Regions from separate parts of the Rothia sp. 27098_8_27 genome, predicted to be linked through region 2. Evidence: riboswitches for the same ligand, from Rfam matches in the RefSeq annotation. Region 2 holds a riboswitch; the other holds the start of a gene.
What was found. Region 2 has a riboswitch for S-adenosylmethionine ahead of O3675_RS08575 (methylenetetrahydrofolate reductase). Riboswitches for the same ligand answer to the same signal wherever they lie in the genome.
Positions count from the first base shown of each region.

Region 1: it holds a riboswitch for S-adenosylmethionine, as region 2 does, so the genes downstream of both, O3675_RS03640 (hypothetical protein) here and O3675_RS08575 (methylenetetrahydrofolate reductase) in region 2, are expected to answer to the same signal.

Region 1 is NZ_JAPWAJ010000002.1:26,615-31,794, forward strand. Features, by position in the region: gene O3675_RS03635 (SNF2-related protein) at 1-495, opposite strand, end outside; SAM riboswitch class IV at 681-815, shown strand; gene O3675_RS03640 (hypothetical protein) at 851-1,078, shown strand; gene O3675_RS03645 (plasmid stabilization protein) at 1,089-1,523, shown strand; gene O3675_RS03650 (DUF6350 family protein) at 1,653-4,109, shown strand; gene O3675_RS03655 (4-hydroxyphenylpyruvate dioxygenase) at 4,122-4,685, opposite strand; gene purN (phosphoribosylglycinamide formyltransferase) at 4,944-5,180, shown strand, end outside.
Region 2 is NZ_JAPWAJ010000009.1:277-5,456, forward strand. Features, by position in the region: partial or broken gene O3675_RS08570 (ATP-binding cassette domain-containing protein) at 1-1,046, opposite strand, end outside; SAM riboswitch class I at 1,394-1,510, shown strand; gene O3675_RS08575 (methylenetetrahydrofolate reductase) at 1,628-2,533, shown strand; gene metE (5-methyltetrahydropteroyltriglutamate--homocysteine S-methyltransferase) at 2,681-5,008, shown strand.

The sequences.
Region 1 (5,180 bases), on a different contig from region 2:
GCGCAACGCCGCGAGCGGGTCGGCGGCTTTCTTCGCCTCTGCAACATCCGCACTCTTCGCTGCTACGCCATGAGAGCCAGTATTGGGCACGCCGACGGGTCCGGGGTGTTCGCTGAGCGCCTTTTTCGCTACGGAGGCGCGGTCGAGCGCGGTGAGCATGAGCGCTACGGCGTGCTTGCAGTCGGTGAGTACGGGGCAGGTGCAGCGGGCAGTGAAGGTTGCGGAGCCGCTGACGGCGGGGAAGAAGCGGACGGTCACTTCGTAGGGGATGATGGTGCTTCCGTTGACGAGCCCGGTGAGGGTGCGTTCGTCTTCGTCGTAGCTGTAGCGGATGACTTCGCGGTTGTGCTGGTAGGCGACACCGCGCTGGTAAGTGCGGTGCCCGGCCTGGCGAATGATCTGCGGTACGGTGACGGGAATTTCGGGGAAAGGATTGTTGGCGCTCACCAGCTCATTATCGCGTATCGTGCGGGCTTGCGCCTTGTCGCCGGTCATTGCCGGGTGGGTGTGCAGGATGCGTTTTTGATGCATAAAAACAGCGGTATTCACATAAGATATTCCGCGCCGTATCAAAAATTCCCGCCATTCAAAACACTTCCACAAGCCAAAACGCCAATAATCTAAATCTCTTTCAAAAAACGCTTTACTTAACTTGAGAAAATGCTGTAAGCTAAACCCAGCTTCAAGAGTTTCGACTGATAAGCTCCGACTATGGTCGAACGCCAACCCCATGTTCACGGGTGGCTCGGATGACGAAGCGGTTTGTATTCACCACCGGAATAACCGGTGGTAATTGGTACAGACAAGAGCAACGCGAAAGGATCGCGCCACTCACGGCGCAGGTTGTCACATGTACAACGGCTCTGCAACCGAAGCAGCAATCTCTCTGAACCCCTCCCGCTCCTACCAGGAAAGCCTGCGTGCCGCAGCTGTCCCCGCGCGAGGCGGATACACCGCAGTCAGCATTGACGATTACTCCCGCATTTCTTCTAAGCGCGACGAGTTCCTGAACTTCCTTCTTCTGCCGAACCCCGAGGGCATCCCCGCTATTCAGTACGCCGGTCTGCGCGTAGCGTAGCATTAGGGGTATGAATTTCTCCGGTATGCTCCTGGACTCCGACGTTCTTGCGGAGATCCGTAAGGCGGATCCTGATCCCGCCGTGGTCGCTTTTCTGCGCCGCCGCTCGTTCCGACACATGTACATTTCCGTGCTGAGTATTGGCGAGTTGAAGGGCCTGTACCCCTACCCGGAAACTGATCGTTGGATTACCGAACTTCTTGAGCGCTTTGGCGACCACGTTATTAATGTGGATGCGCATGTGAGCCTCGAGTGGGCTGGTCGTCAGGCGCCGCTCGGTGTGCATGCCGTGGGTCGTGATGATGCCGGTCCGCTGCCTACCGCCGCCCTGGAGGGTCTGATGGCGGCGAGCGCGAGTGCCTATGATTTGGAGCTGATTTCTTCTAAGGCTCAGGTGTACCGCGCCTGGGGTGTTCAGGCTTCCAACCCGTGGACTGAGGATTAAAACTTTGCCGGATGCGCGTCCTCGCGTGCGCGTCTGGATGAATACCTGTGTGAATAGTTGTGAGAACCCGCTTTCGAGTGTTAATCGGAGGCGGGTTTCGTCGTTAATTCGTGGCATGATTGAAGGACGATGAAAAGCACCTCACCTATCTCTCGTTATTCCATGCCCATGCCTCTGTGGCTTCAGGGTGTTGTTGAGCTAATTGTTACTGCCCTGTTCTCTGCGCTTGCTGTGTTTGCGGCGATGTCTGCCGTGTGGGCGACCAAGGGTTTTGGCGACATGGAGTTCTCCTCCGTGGCCGCCATGTCGGCGCACCTGTGGCTTCTGATTCACGGTGTTCCCCTGGATCTTGCGGCTGCTTTTGGTGCTTCTGCCGGCACGATGACGCTGGTGCCGCTGGGTTTGAGTATTCTGCCTCTGCTGCTCTGTTACCGTTCGGGTCGTCGCCTGGCGCGCGCCTCGTATGAGGGTGAGTTTTTGATTCCGGTGCTGTCCGGTTCGGTGACCTATGCGCTGATTAGTTCGGCGATGTACGGTTGGGCGAGCCCGCATCCGCAGCCTCTTCAGGCGTTGAATGCTGCCCTGGTGCCTTTGGGTATTGTGGTGGCTGGTCTGATGTGGGGTGGCTACCGTGAGGCGCGTTCGCTCTCGCGCATGGTGGGTGTTGATACTGCGGAGCAGATTTCGCAGATGAGTCAGTATTCGCGTTGGGCGGGTTCGTACGCCTGGGCTGTGGTGCGTGCTGCGGTGGTTGCTTTTGTTGCGCTGATTGGTTTGGGTGCGGTGCTTTTGGGTATCGGTATTTTGGCGGGCTGGTCGCAGATCGTTGCCACCTACCAGGAGCTGCACGCGGGCGCTGTGGGTGATACTGCGGTGACTCTGCTGCAGCTGGGTTTCTTGCCGAACCTGGTAATCTACGCGATTGCGTGGTCGACCGGTGCCGGTTTCTCCTTTGGTGCGGGCACCTCGGTTGGTTTGACCAGTAGCGATGCTGGTACTTTGCCGATGCTTCCGATTTTGGGCGCTGTGCCCGAGTCGTTGGGCACATTTGGTCTGGTGGGTTTGCTGGTGCCACTGGTTGCCGGTGCGATTGCTGGCTGGTGGTTCTTGCGTGAGGGTGAGGATCACCTGGATGAGTGGGTTGCTCTGAAGGTTCCGTTCCGCCCGCTGTCTGCGCTGATTTCTGCGGTGGTGCTGGGCGTGATGACCGGTATTATGACGTCGTTTGGTGCCCTGTGGCTGGGCTGGATTTCGTACGGCTCTCTGGGTATTGGTCGTTTTACGGAGGTTGGTGCTGAGCCGCTGACTTTTGCGGCGCATACCGCGTTGACGGTGGGTGCCGGCGTGACTTTCGGTATGTTGCTGAGCCGCGCCCTGGTGCCGGATAGTAGCCGTGAGCTGCCTCGTTTTGCGGATGAGCGCCCGAACCTGGGTGAGCGTCTGATGAGTTTTACTGCTTCGACTCGTGAGCGTTTTGCGGAGCGTCGTGAGCAGCGTGCGCAGGCGCGTGCGGAGCGTATGGAGCGTGAGGCCGAGGAAGCCGCGGCACGTGAGGCGGCTGAGCGTGAAGCTGCAGAGCGTGAAGCTGAGGAAGTCGCCGCTCGTGAGGCTGCAGAGCGTGAAGCAGCTGAGCGCGAGGCGGAAGAGACGGCACGCGCGGCTGCCTCTAAGAAGGCTTCTGAGAAGAATGTCTCTGAGCCTGAGCAGTCTGTTGTATCTGAGGTAGCGACCGGTCATGTTCCGGTGCATCCGCAGGAGCCGGTGGTTGCCGTCCCCGTGGAGGCGACCGAACAGCTGGCGCAGCGTGCGGCGGCGGACGCTTTCGCCGAGATTGTTGCAGAGCGTGAAGAGGCGGCTAAAGAGCCCGCCTCCGAAGAGGCTACTGCTGAAGAGAGCCCCGCTGAGCAGTACGAGCCGATTGAGGCCGTTCAGCAGGTCGATTACCTGCACTCCGCACCCCCGCACGATGAGGATGCTGACGAACACGGCACCTATAACCCCGCCGTGTACGCTCATGACCCCTCCGAGGAGGAGACTCGCGAACTGATTCAGGAGCCCGTCTACGAGACTGCCGAACCTGTGGCTACTGAGCGTGAGAACGCTGTTGAGGAGCCTGCGGAGCAAGCGCCGCGTTCGAAGGGTCGCGCGAGCCGCATTATGGCGTACTTCGGTTTTGGTCTTGAGCAGCCCGCCACTGCGCAGGATGAATCAGCGCAGGATAACTCGGCTGATGCCGCCCACGCTGAATCTGCCGCGCAGGACCGCGCCGGCGATGATCGTACCAGCGACCGCGCACACGAGCGCGCGCAGAAGCGCGAGGCGAAGAAGGCGGCTAAGGCGGCACGCAAGAAGCAGAAGAACGACCTAGAACGTGATTTTGTGGATCGTGAGCTGGATGTCCTCTCTGCCGATCAGGCGATGAGCCGCATCTTTGAGGTTCGTAGCCAGACCGGCATCCTTCCGCTGGTGACCGATGAGGCGTCTACCGTGGAGCTGCCCCCGCTGGATGTCAGCTCCTCGAAGTCTCATGGTTCTAGCGCCCAGGGCTCTAATGCGCAGGGTTCTAACGCCCGCAAGAAGAACTAGCGCACAGAACCCCTAACGAGCTGCAGAAGAGCTAGAGCTGGACGTGCCGGTGAGCTTGTCCATCGTGCCCTGGAACTTCTGATCGCAGGTGTACATGTCGGTCTGGGTCAGCGCGGCGGCGCGGCACTCACGGTACTCCTGCGCGCCGGGCATGAGGGCAAGACCGATGCCGCCGAGCAGGGTCATCGCGCCGTAGATGATGCTGACGCCCGCGGCAATGTAGAAGAACCAGGGGCCGCGGTAGACGGCGGTGCGCACAATCGCAATAATGCTCAGGGTAATGCCGGCGAGAGCGAAGATGAAGAGCGCCAAGAAAAGCGGCATCGTGGAGAGCACGAAGGAAGACGCCGCAAAAATCACCAACGCGGCAGCAATCAGCATGAGCGAGGTGCGAATATTCGCTTTCTGCTGTTCGATGGGGTCGATGGGCTTACGCGGCTTCTTACCCTGAGGGGCCCGATGTGGCGGCATCATGTTCTGCGGCGCCTGCTGCGGCGCTCGCGGCGGAACCTGCTGGTTCTGGGATGCCTGGTTCTGCGGGGCATTGTTCGGAGTGTTCTGCGGGGGAGTAGACATACCTATAAGGGTACCGTCCCGTGCGCCCGCGACCTATTGAGTATGCGGCCTATTGAGTTCGCGACCTGTTGAGTTTGCGCCCAGCAAACCCCGGTGAAGCCCCATGAACCCCCATGAACTCCAGTGAACCCCGGTGAGGATTCATCCCGCTGGGGTTTCTTTGTGCTCACCTTTGGGCTTTGGGTGCGTTGTGAACCTCTTACCCCCTTTGGATAAGGGTGTGAGACGGGCTATACTAGTCGGGTGCGAATTGTGGTTATGGTATCCGGCTCCGGAACGAATCTTCAGTCCATCCTCGACGCTGTAGCAGCGGGCGAGCTTCCCCTCGACATTGCGGCAGTGGGCGCCGACAAGCCCTGTCTGGGCATTGAACGTGCCCAGGCGGCGGGTGTACCCACCTTCCTGGTGCAGCCCGGCGACTACGCCGACCGCCCCTCCTGGAACCGCGCGCTGGAAGAAAAGATCGCTTCCTACAACCCCGATTACATTGTGTTC
Region 2 (5,180 bases):
TACTGAACGGATACATCTTTGCATATAATTTTTGAAATATTTTCACGGTTAGGGTTAGAAGTTTTTATCTCAGAAGCATGGTCGTAAGTATCAGAGTCGCATACCCTTCGGAATTGCTGAACAGATAATGCTCCATTAATAATCTGGCCGAATGAATATCCCACCTCTTGGGTCGCGTTAACACAGGCAATGATTCCAATCAGCGATCCGGCCACATACGATATATCGGCTCCTGAATCCACAAGGAAGTACAGGGACGCAAAAAGTAAGACAGAGCAGAGTAGCCCTGCAACTATGGAGATGATTCCTCTAACACTTTCAAGGCTCAATTCCCTACCGGCCGCCCGGCGTCGCCAGGACGCTACGCGTTGCGAGAAAAATCGGGAGGCTCTCATGAGGTGAAGTTCTTGGGCGCGACTCTGAGCCATCAGATTGTCTAGATAGTAGTTCTCTACCCGATAGTCCTCGTACATTAGGGTGTATATAGCGTAATCACGTTTAGCGAGGATTACCATTGCAATAGATAGGGGTAGTGAACACAGTGCCGCAAAAATTGCTGCCACCATGCTGACGTTTGCAATATTAAAACAGAGGAGGAAAACCATCGCAAAGGAACTCACCAGTGTCATAACTGACATGGTGTGAACCTGCAATTCCTGTTTCGATATTGCCTCTCTTGCAGCACGTATATCTTCCTGTGATTTTGTGCTACCTATATCAGACAACGGAAATGTAGATAACCTGTTATTTAACATGCAGTGAACCCGATAGTTCACCTTTGATTTGAGGATGAGCATGTTACTTATGACCCAGCGTTTAGCAATGATATTAATTCCGACAACAAGGGCAAGAGCAACGATATAAATCCAGGCCGCGCCACCATTTGAACCGCTCAAGGCTGATACTGTATTACCAATCAGCAGGGACTGACTCAAGGGAATGCAGGCAATGACGGCTAGCGATAGGGCGACGCTCACCAGGGTTGTGGGACAGGTTTTCCATGCTAGGCGGAAGGACCAGAGTATAGAAGAAAATAGCTTTTTCATTCTCACCACGCTCACAAAGTCATATTGAACTCATCTTTGAGCCCTGAAACTCCTCGATGAGCGGACATTGAAACACTACCCGTGCCTCACTAGCTACCTTACCCCGCAATGAAATTCAAAACACATATATTCGTGCGTGTCCAAGAATATTAAGCAGACGTATCTGCGATAGTTCCGGACATCCATGGGTCAGCCGACAGCCCTACCCGCAACACCCCCAGCCGCCCTTCGTCATAGTCAGTCATATTAAGTTCATATTTCGCCCCAATGTCATGTCCAGAAATATTAGGACATCAACCACCGCATCCCTTGCACGCCCTCGGAGGCGGTGGGTAAAGTGAAAGCGTTATCTATCAAGAGCGACCGAGAGATCTGGCTCGTCGACGTCGCAGCAACCTCGCCAGTATCCCCCACCGTCACGGTGCAGGGTACGGACAAGGTGCTCCCGCCAGAACCGATAGAGAAGAATACCCTTCGGCACCCCTTGATGAGTCGTACTCGCAAACCGGTACAGCGCATCCTGCAGAAGAATTCACGCACCCTCCCGGTGCGTATCTATCGGGTGAACACGAAGGAAGGTTATGACGACAGTTCACCCGGCTCTTTCTTTTGAGCTGTTCCCACCCCGCTCACACGCAAGCTGCGAGTCGCTACTCCACACCATTGCCGAGCTTGAGGGCACCAACCCCGACTACGTATCGGTCACCTACGCCGGTGACGCGAAGCGCCGCCAGAAGACCCTGGCGCTGCTCGACCACCTGGTGCATGAAACCTCCCTCACCCCGCTGGCTCACCTGATTTGCGCAGGCCATTCAGTGCACGAGCTGGAGCGTGCAGTCCGCCTGATTCTGGGTCTGGGTGTGCGCGGTTTCCTGGCTCTTCGCGGTGATATTCAGGAAGGTCAGGTTTCTGAACTTCCTTTCGCCCGCTACCTGGTGGAACTGATTCGCCGCGTGGAGCGTGAAGATTTCGCCCACCTGGCAGCTGGCAAGGTGTCGATTGGTGTGGCGGCATACCCGCAGAAGCACCCCGAGTCCGCATCCCTGCTGCAGGATATTGAGATTCTGCTGTCGAAGCAGCGTGCCGGCGCGGATTTCGCGATTACTCAGGTGTTTTTTGAGGACGAGCGCTACAGTGCCCTGGTCGATTCGGCGCACCTGGCAGGCGTGGATATTCCGATTATTCCGGGCATCATGCCGGTGACCTCACTGAAGCGCCTGCGGAACCTCTGCCAGATGGCGGGCATGGCGGTCCCGGCGGACCTCGCCTACGCCCTAGAAACGGCAACCAGTAGCGCTGAGCTGCACCGCATCGGTGTTGAGTATGCGTTGAACCAGTGCCGCACCGTGATGGATGCGGGCGCACCGGGTCTGCACTTCTTCACCTTCAACGAGCATGCGGCGGTTCTGGACGTTCTGGATCAGCTGGACCTACCCCGATACAGCAACCGTTTCTCTCAGCCGCTGAGCGAACTGGAATACGCCTAACCCCCATAGCGCTCCTTGTCGGATGCGTTTCCACAATCTCCCCCACAAATATTCCGGGAGTTATGACCCCCGTTTCACCGCCCACCGCTGGGCGGCGAAACACCGGAACTAACTCCCACATCTATCCCCAGTAAAGGAAAAATTACTATGTCGAACACCGCATTCCCCGCCGCAACCATTGTTGGTTACCCCCGCGTGGGCCGCTTCCGCGAACTGAAGAAGGCTCAGGAGGCTTTCTGGAAGGGCAAGGCAACCCTGCAGGAGCTGCAGGACACCGCCGCTGACGTGCAGCGCACCTACTTCGAGCGCGTGACCGCCGCCGGCCTGAAGGCTGATAACTACTCGATTCCGGCAACCTTCTCCTACTACGACCAGGTGCTTGATGTGGTTCGCCTGTTCACCCTGGTTCCCGAGCGTCTGGCTGAGGCTAAGGACGCACGCGGTCTGCTGGATCTGCCCGGCTACTTCGCACTGGCGCGCGGTACCGAGACCCTGCCTCCTCTGGAGATGACTAAGTGGTTCGACACCAACTACCACTACCTGGTGCCCGAGATTGGTGCCGGCACCGAGATTAAGCTGAACCTTGAGGCTATTGACGAGCAGCTTGAGGTGGCAAAGCAGGCTGGCGTGAAGGTTCGCCCGCAGATTGTTGGCCCGCTGACCCTGCTGCTGGGCGCTAAGGCTGAGCAGGGTTCCGCTGAGGACTTCGCACCCATCGACCGTCTGGATGAGTTCGTTGCCGCTTACGCTCAGGTGCTGGAGCAGCTGGCTGAGCGCGGTGTTGAGTGGGTTCAGCTGGACGAGCCGGGCCTGACCGTGGACCGTGCCGACAACGCGAAGGTTGCGCAGCTGGCTGAGCGCACCTACCGTGCCCTGGCTGCCGGCGAGAAGCGCCCGCAGATTCTGGTGACCAGCCCCTACGGTTCTCTGCGTGAGAACCTGCCGGCACTGCTGGGTACCGGCATTGAGGCTCTGCATCTTGACCTGGTGCACGGTGTGTACTCGAAGGCTGAGCTGGAGTCTGTTTCTGCCGCTGGTGTTCACCTGGTTGCCGGTGTTGTGAACGGCCGTAATGTGTGGCGTGCTGATGTTCGTGCCGCCCTGAAGACTCTGGAAGCACTGCCCGGCGCATCCAAGGGTGCCGTGTCGGTGGCTTCCTCGACCTCCCTGCAGCATGTGCCGCACGACCTGGCTCTGGAAGACCCCGCCGAGGTTCCCGTGGACGGCCTGGCATTCGCCGATCAGAAGGTCGCTGAGATTGCTCTGCTGGCTCGTGGCCTGGCTGAGGGTGAGGCCGCTGTTGAGCCGGAGCTGAAGGCTGCTGATGAGGCGCTGGCTCGCTTCGCCGCTGACCCGCGCAAGCACAACGACGAGATCCGTGCCCGCGCCGCAGCTGTGACTCCCGAGGACTTCGACCGCCCGACCATTGACGTTCGCCGCGCGGCTCAGGCTGACCTGAACCTGCCGAAGCTGCCGACCACCACCATCGGCTCCTTCCCCCAGACCGCTGAGATTCGCCGCCACCGTGCGGAGGCTCGTGCGGGCAAGATTTCCGCTGAGGAGCTGAACGGCTTCCTGCGTGACGAGATCGCCTCCGTCATCAAGCTGCAGGAGGAGCTGGGCCTGGACGTGCTGGTTCACGGTGAGGCCGAGCGTAACGACATGGTTCAGTACTTCGCTGAGAACTTCGACGGTTTCGCAACCACCCGCCACGGCTGGGTTCAGTCCTACGGTTCGCGTTGCACCCGCCCCTCGATCCTGTTCGGTGACGTGAAGCGTCACGGTGAGGGCCTGCGCGGTGAGGCGTTCACCGTTCCGTGGAGCTCCCACGCACAGTCGCTGAGCGACAAGCCGGTCAAGGGCATGCTCACCGGCCCGGTGACGATTCTGGCGTGGTCCTTCGTGCGTGACGACCAGCCGCGTCGCGAGACCGCTAACCAGGTGGCTTTGGCTCTTGCCGACGAGATTGCTGACCTGGAGCAGGCGGGCATCCGCATCATTCAGGTGGACGAGCCGGCTCTGCGTGAGCTGCTGCCCCTGCGCCGCGATGAGCAGCCGCAGTACCTGGACTGGTCGGTGAACTCCTTCCGCCTGGCTACCAGCGGTGTGAAGGATTCCACTCAGATTCACACCCACCTGTGCTACTCGGAGTTCAACGAGATTATCGACTCGATTAACGCTCTGAACGCTGACGTGACCAGCATTGAGGCGGCTCGTTCGCACATGGAGCTGCTGGCTGATATTCCGGAGAGCTTCGTTTCCGGTCTGGGCCCGGGCGTGTGGGACATCCACTCCCCGCGTGTTCCTTCGCAGGATGAGATTGAGTCCCTGCTGAAGGCTGCGATTGGTTACGGCACCATTGCTGACCTGTGGGTGAACCCCGACTGTGGTCTGAAGACTCGTGATTACGAGGAGACCAAGCAGTCTCTGCGTCACCTGGTGGACGCCACCAAGGCGATTCGCGCTTCTCTCTAGGTTTCCCACCCGGAGAGCTTTAGGTTCCGCTGCCTGCTGCGGGTTAACCGGATGATGGTTTGCTCGCGGTAACCTGCGGCAGGTGGCGGCTGTTCGGCTTCGTGCCGGTATGCGTACCGACTGTATGCCGAGCTTTTGGGGATAGATAACAGGCCCGCCCGTACGGTTTTTC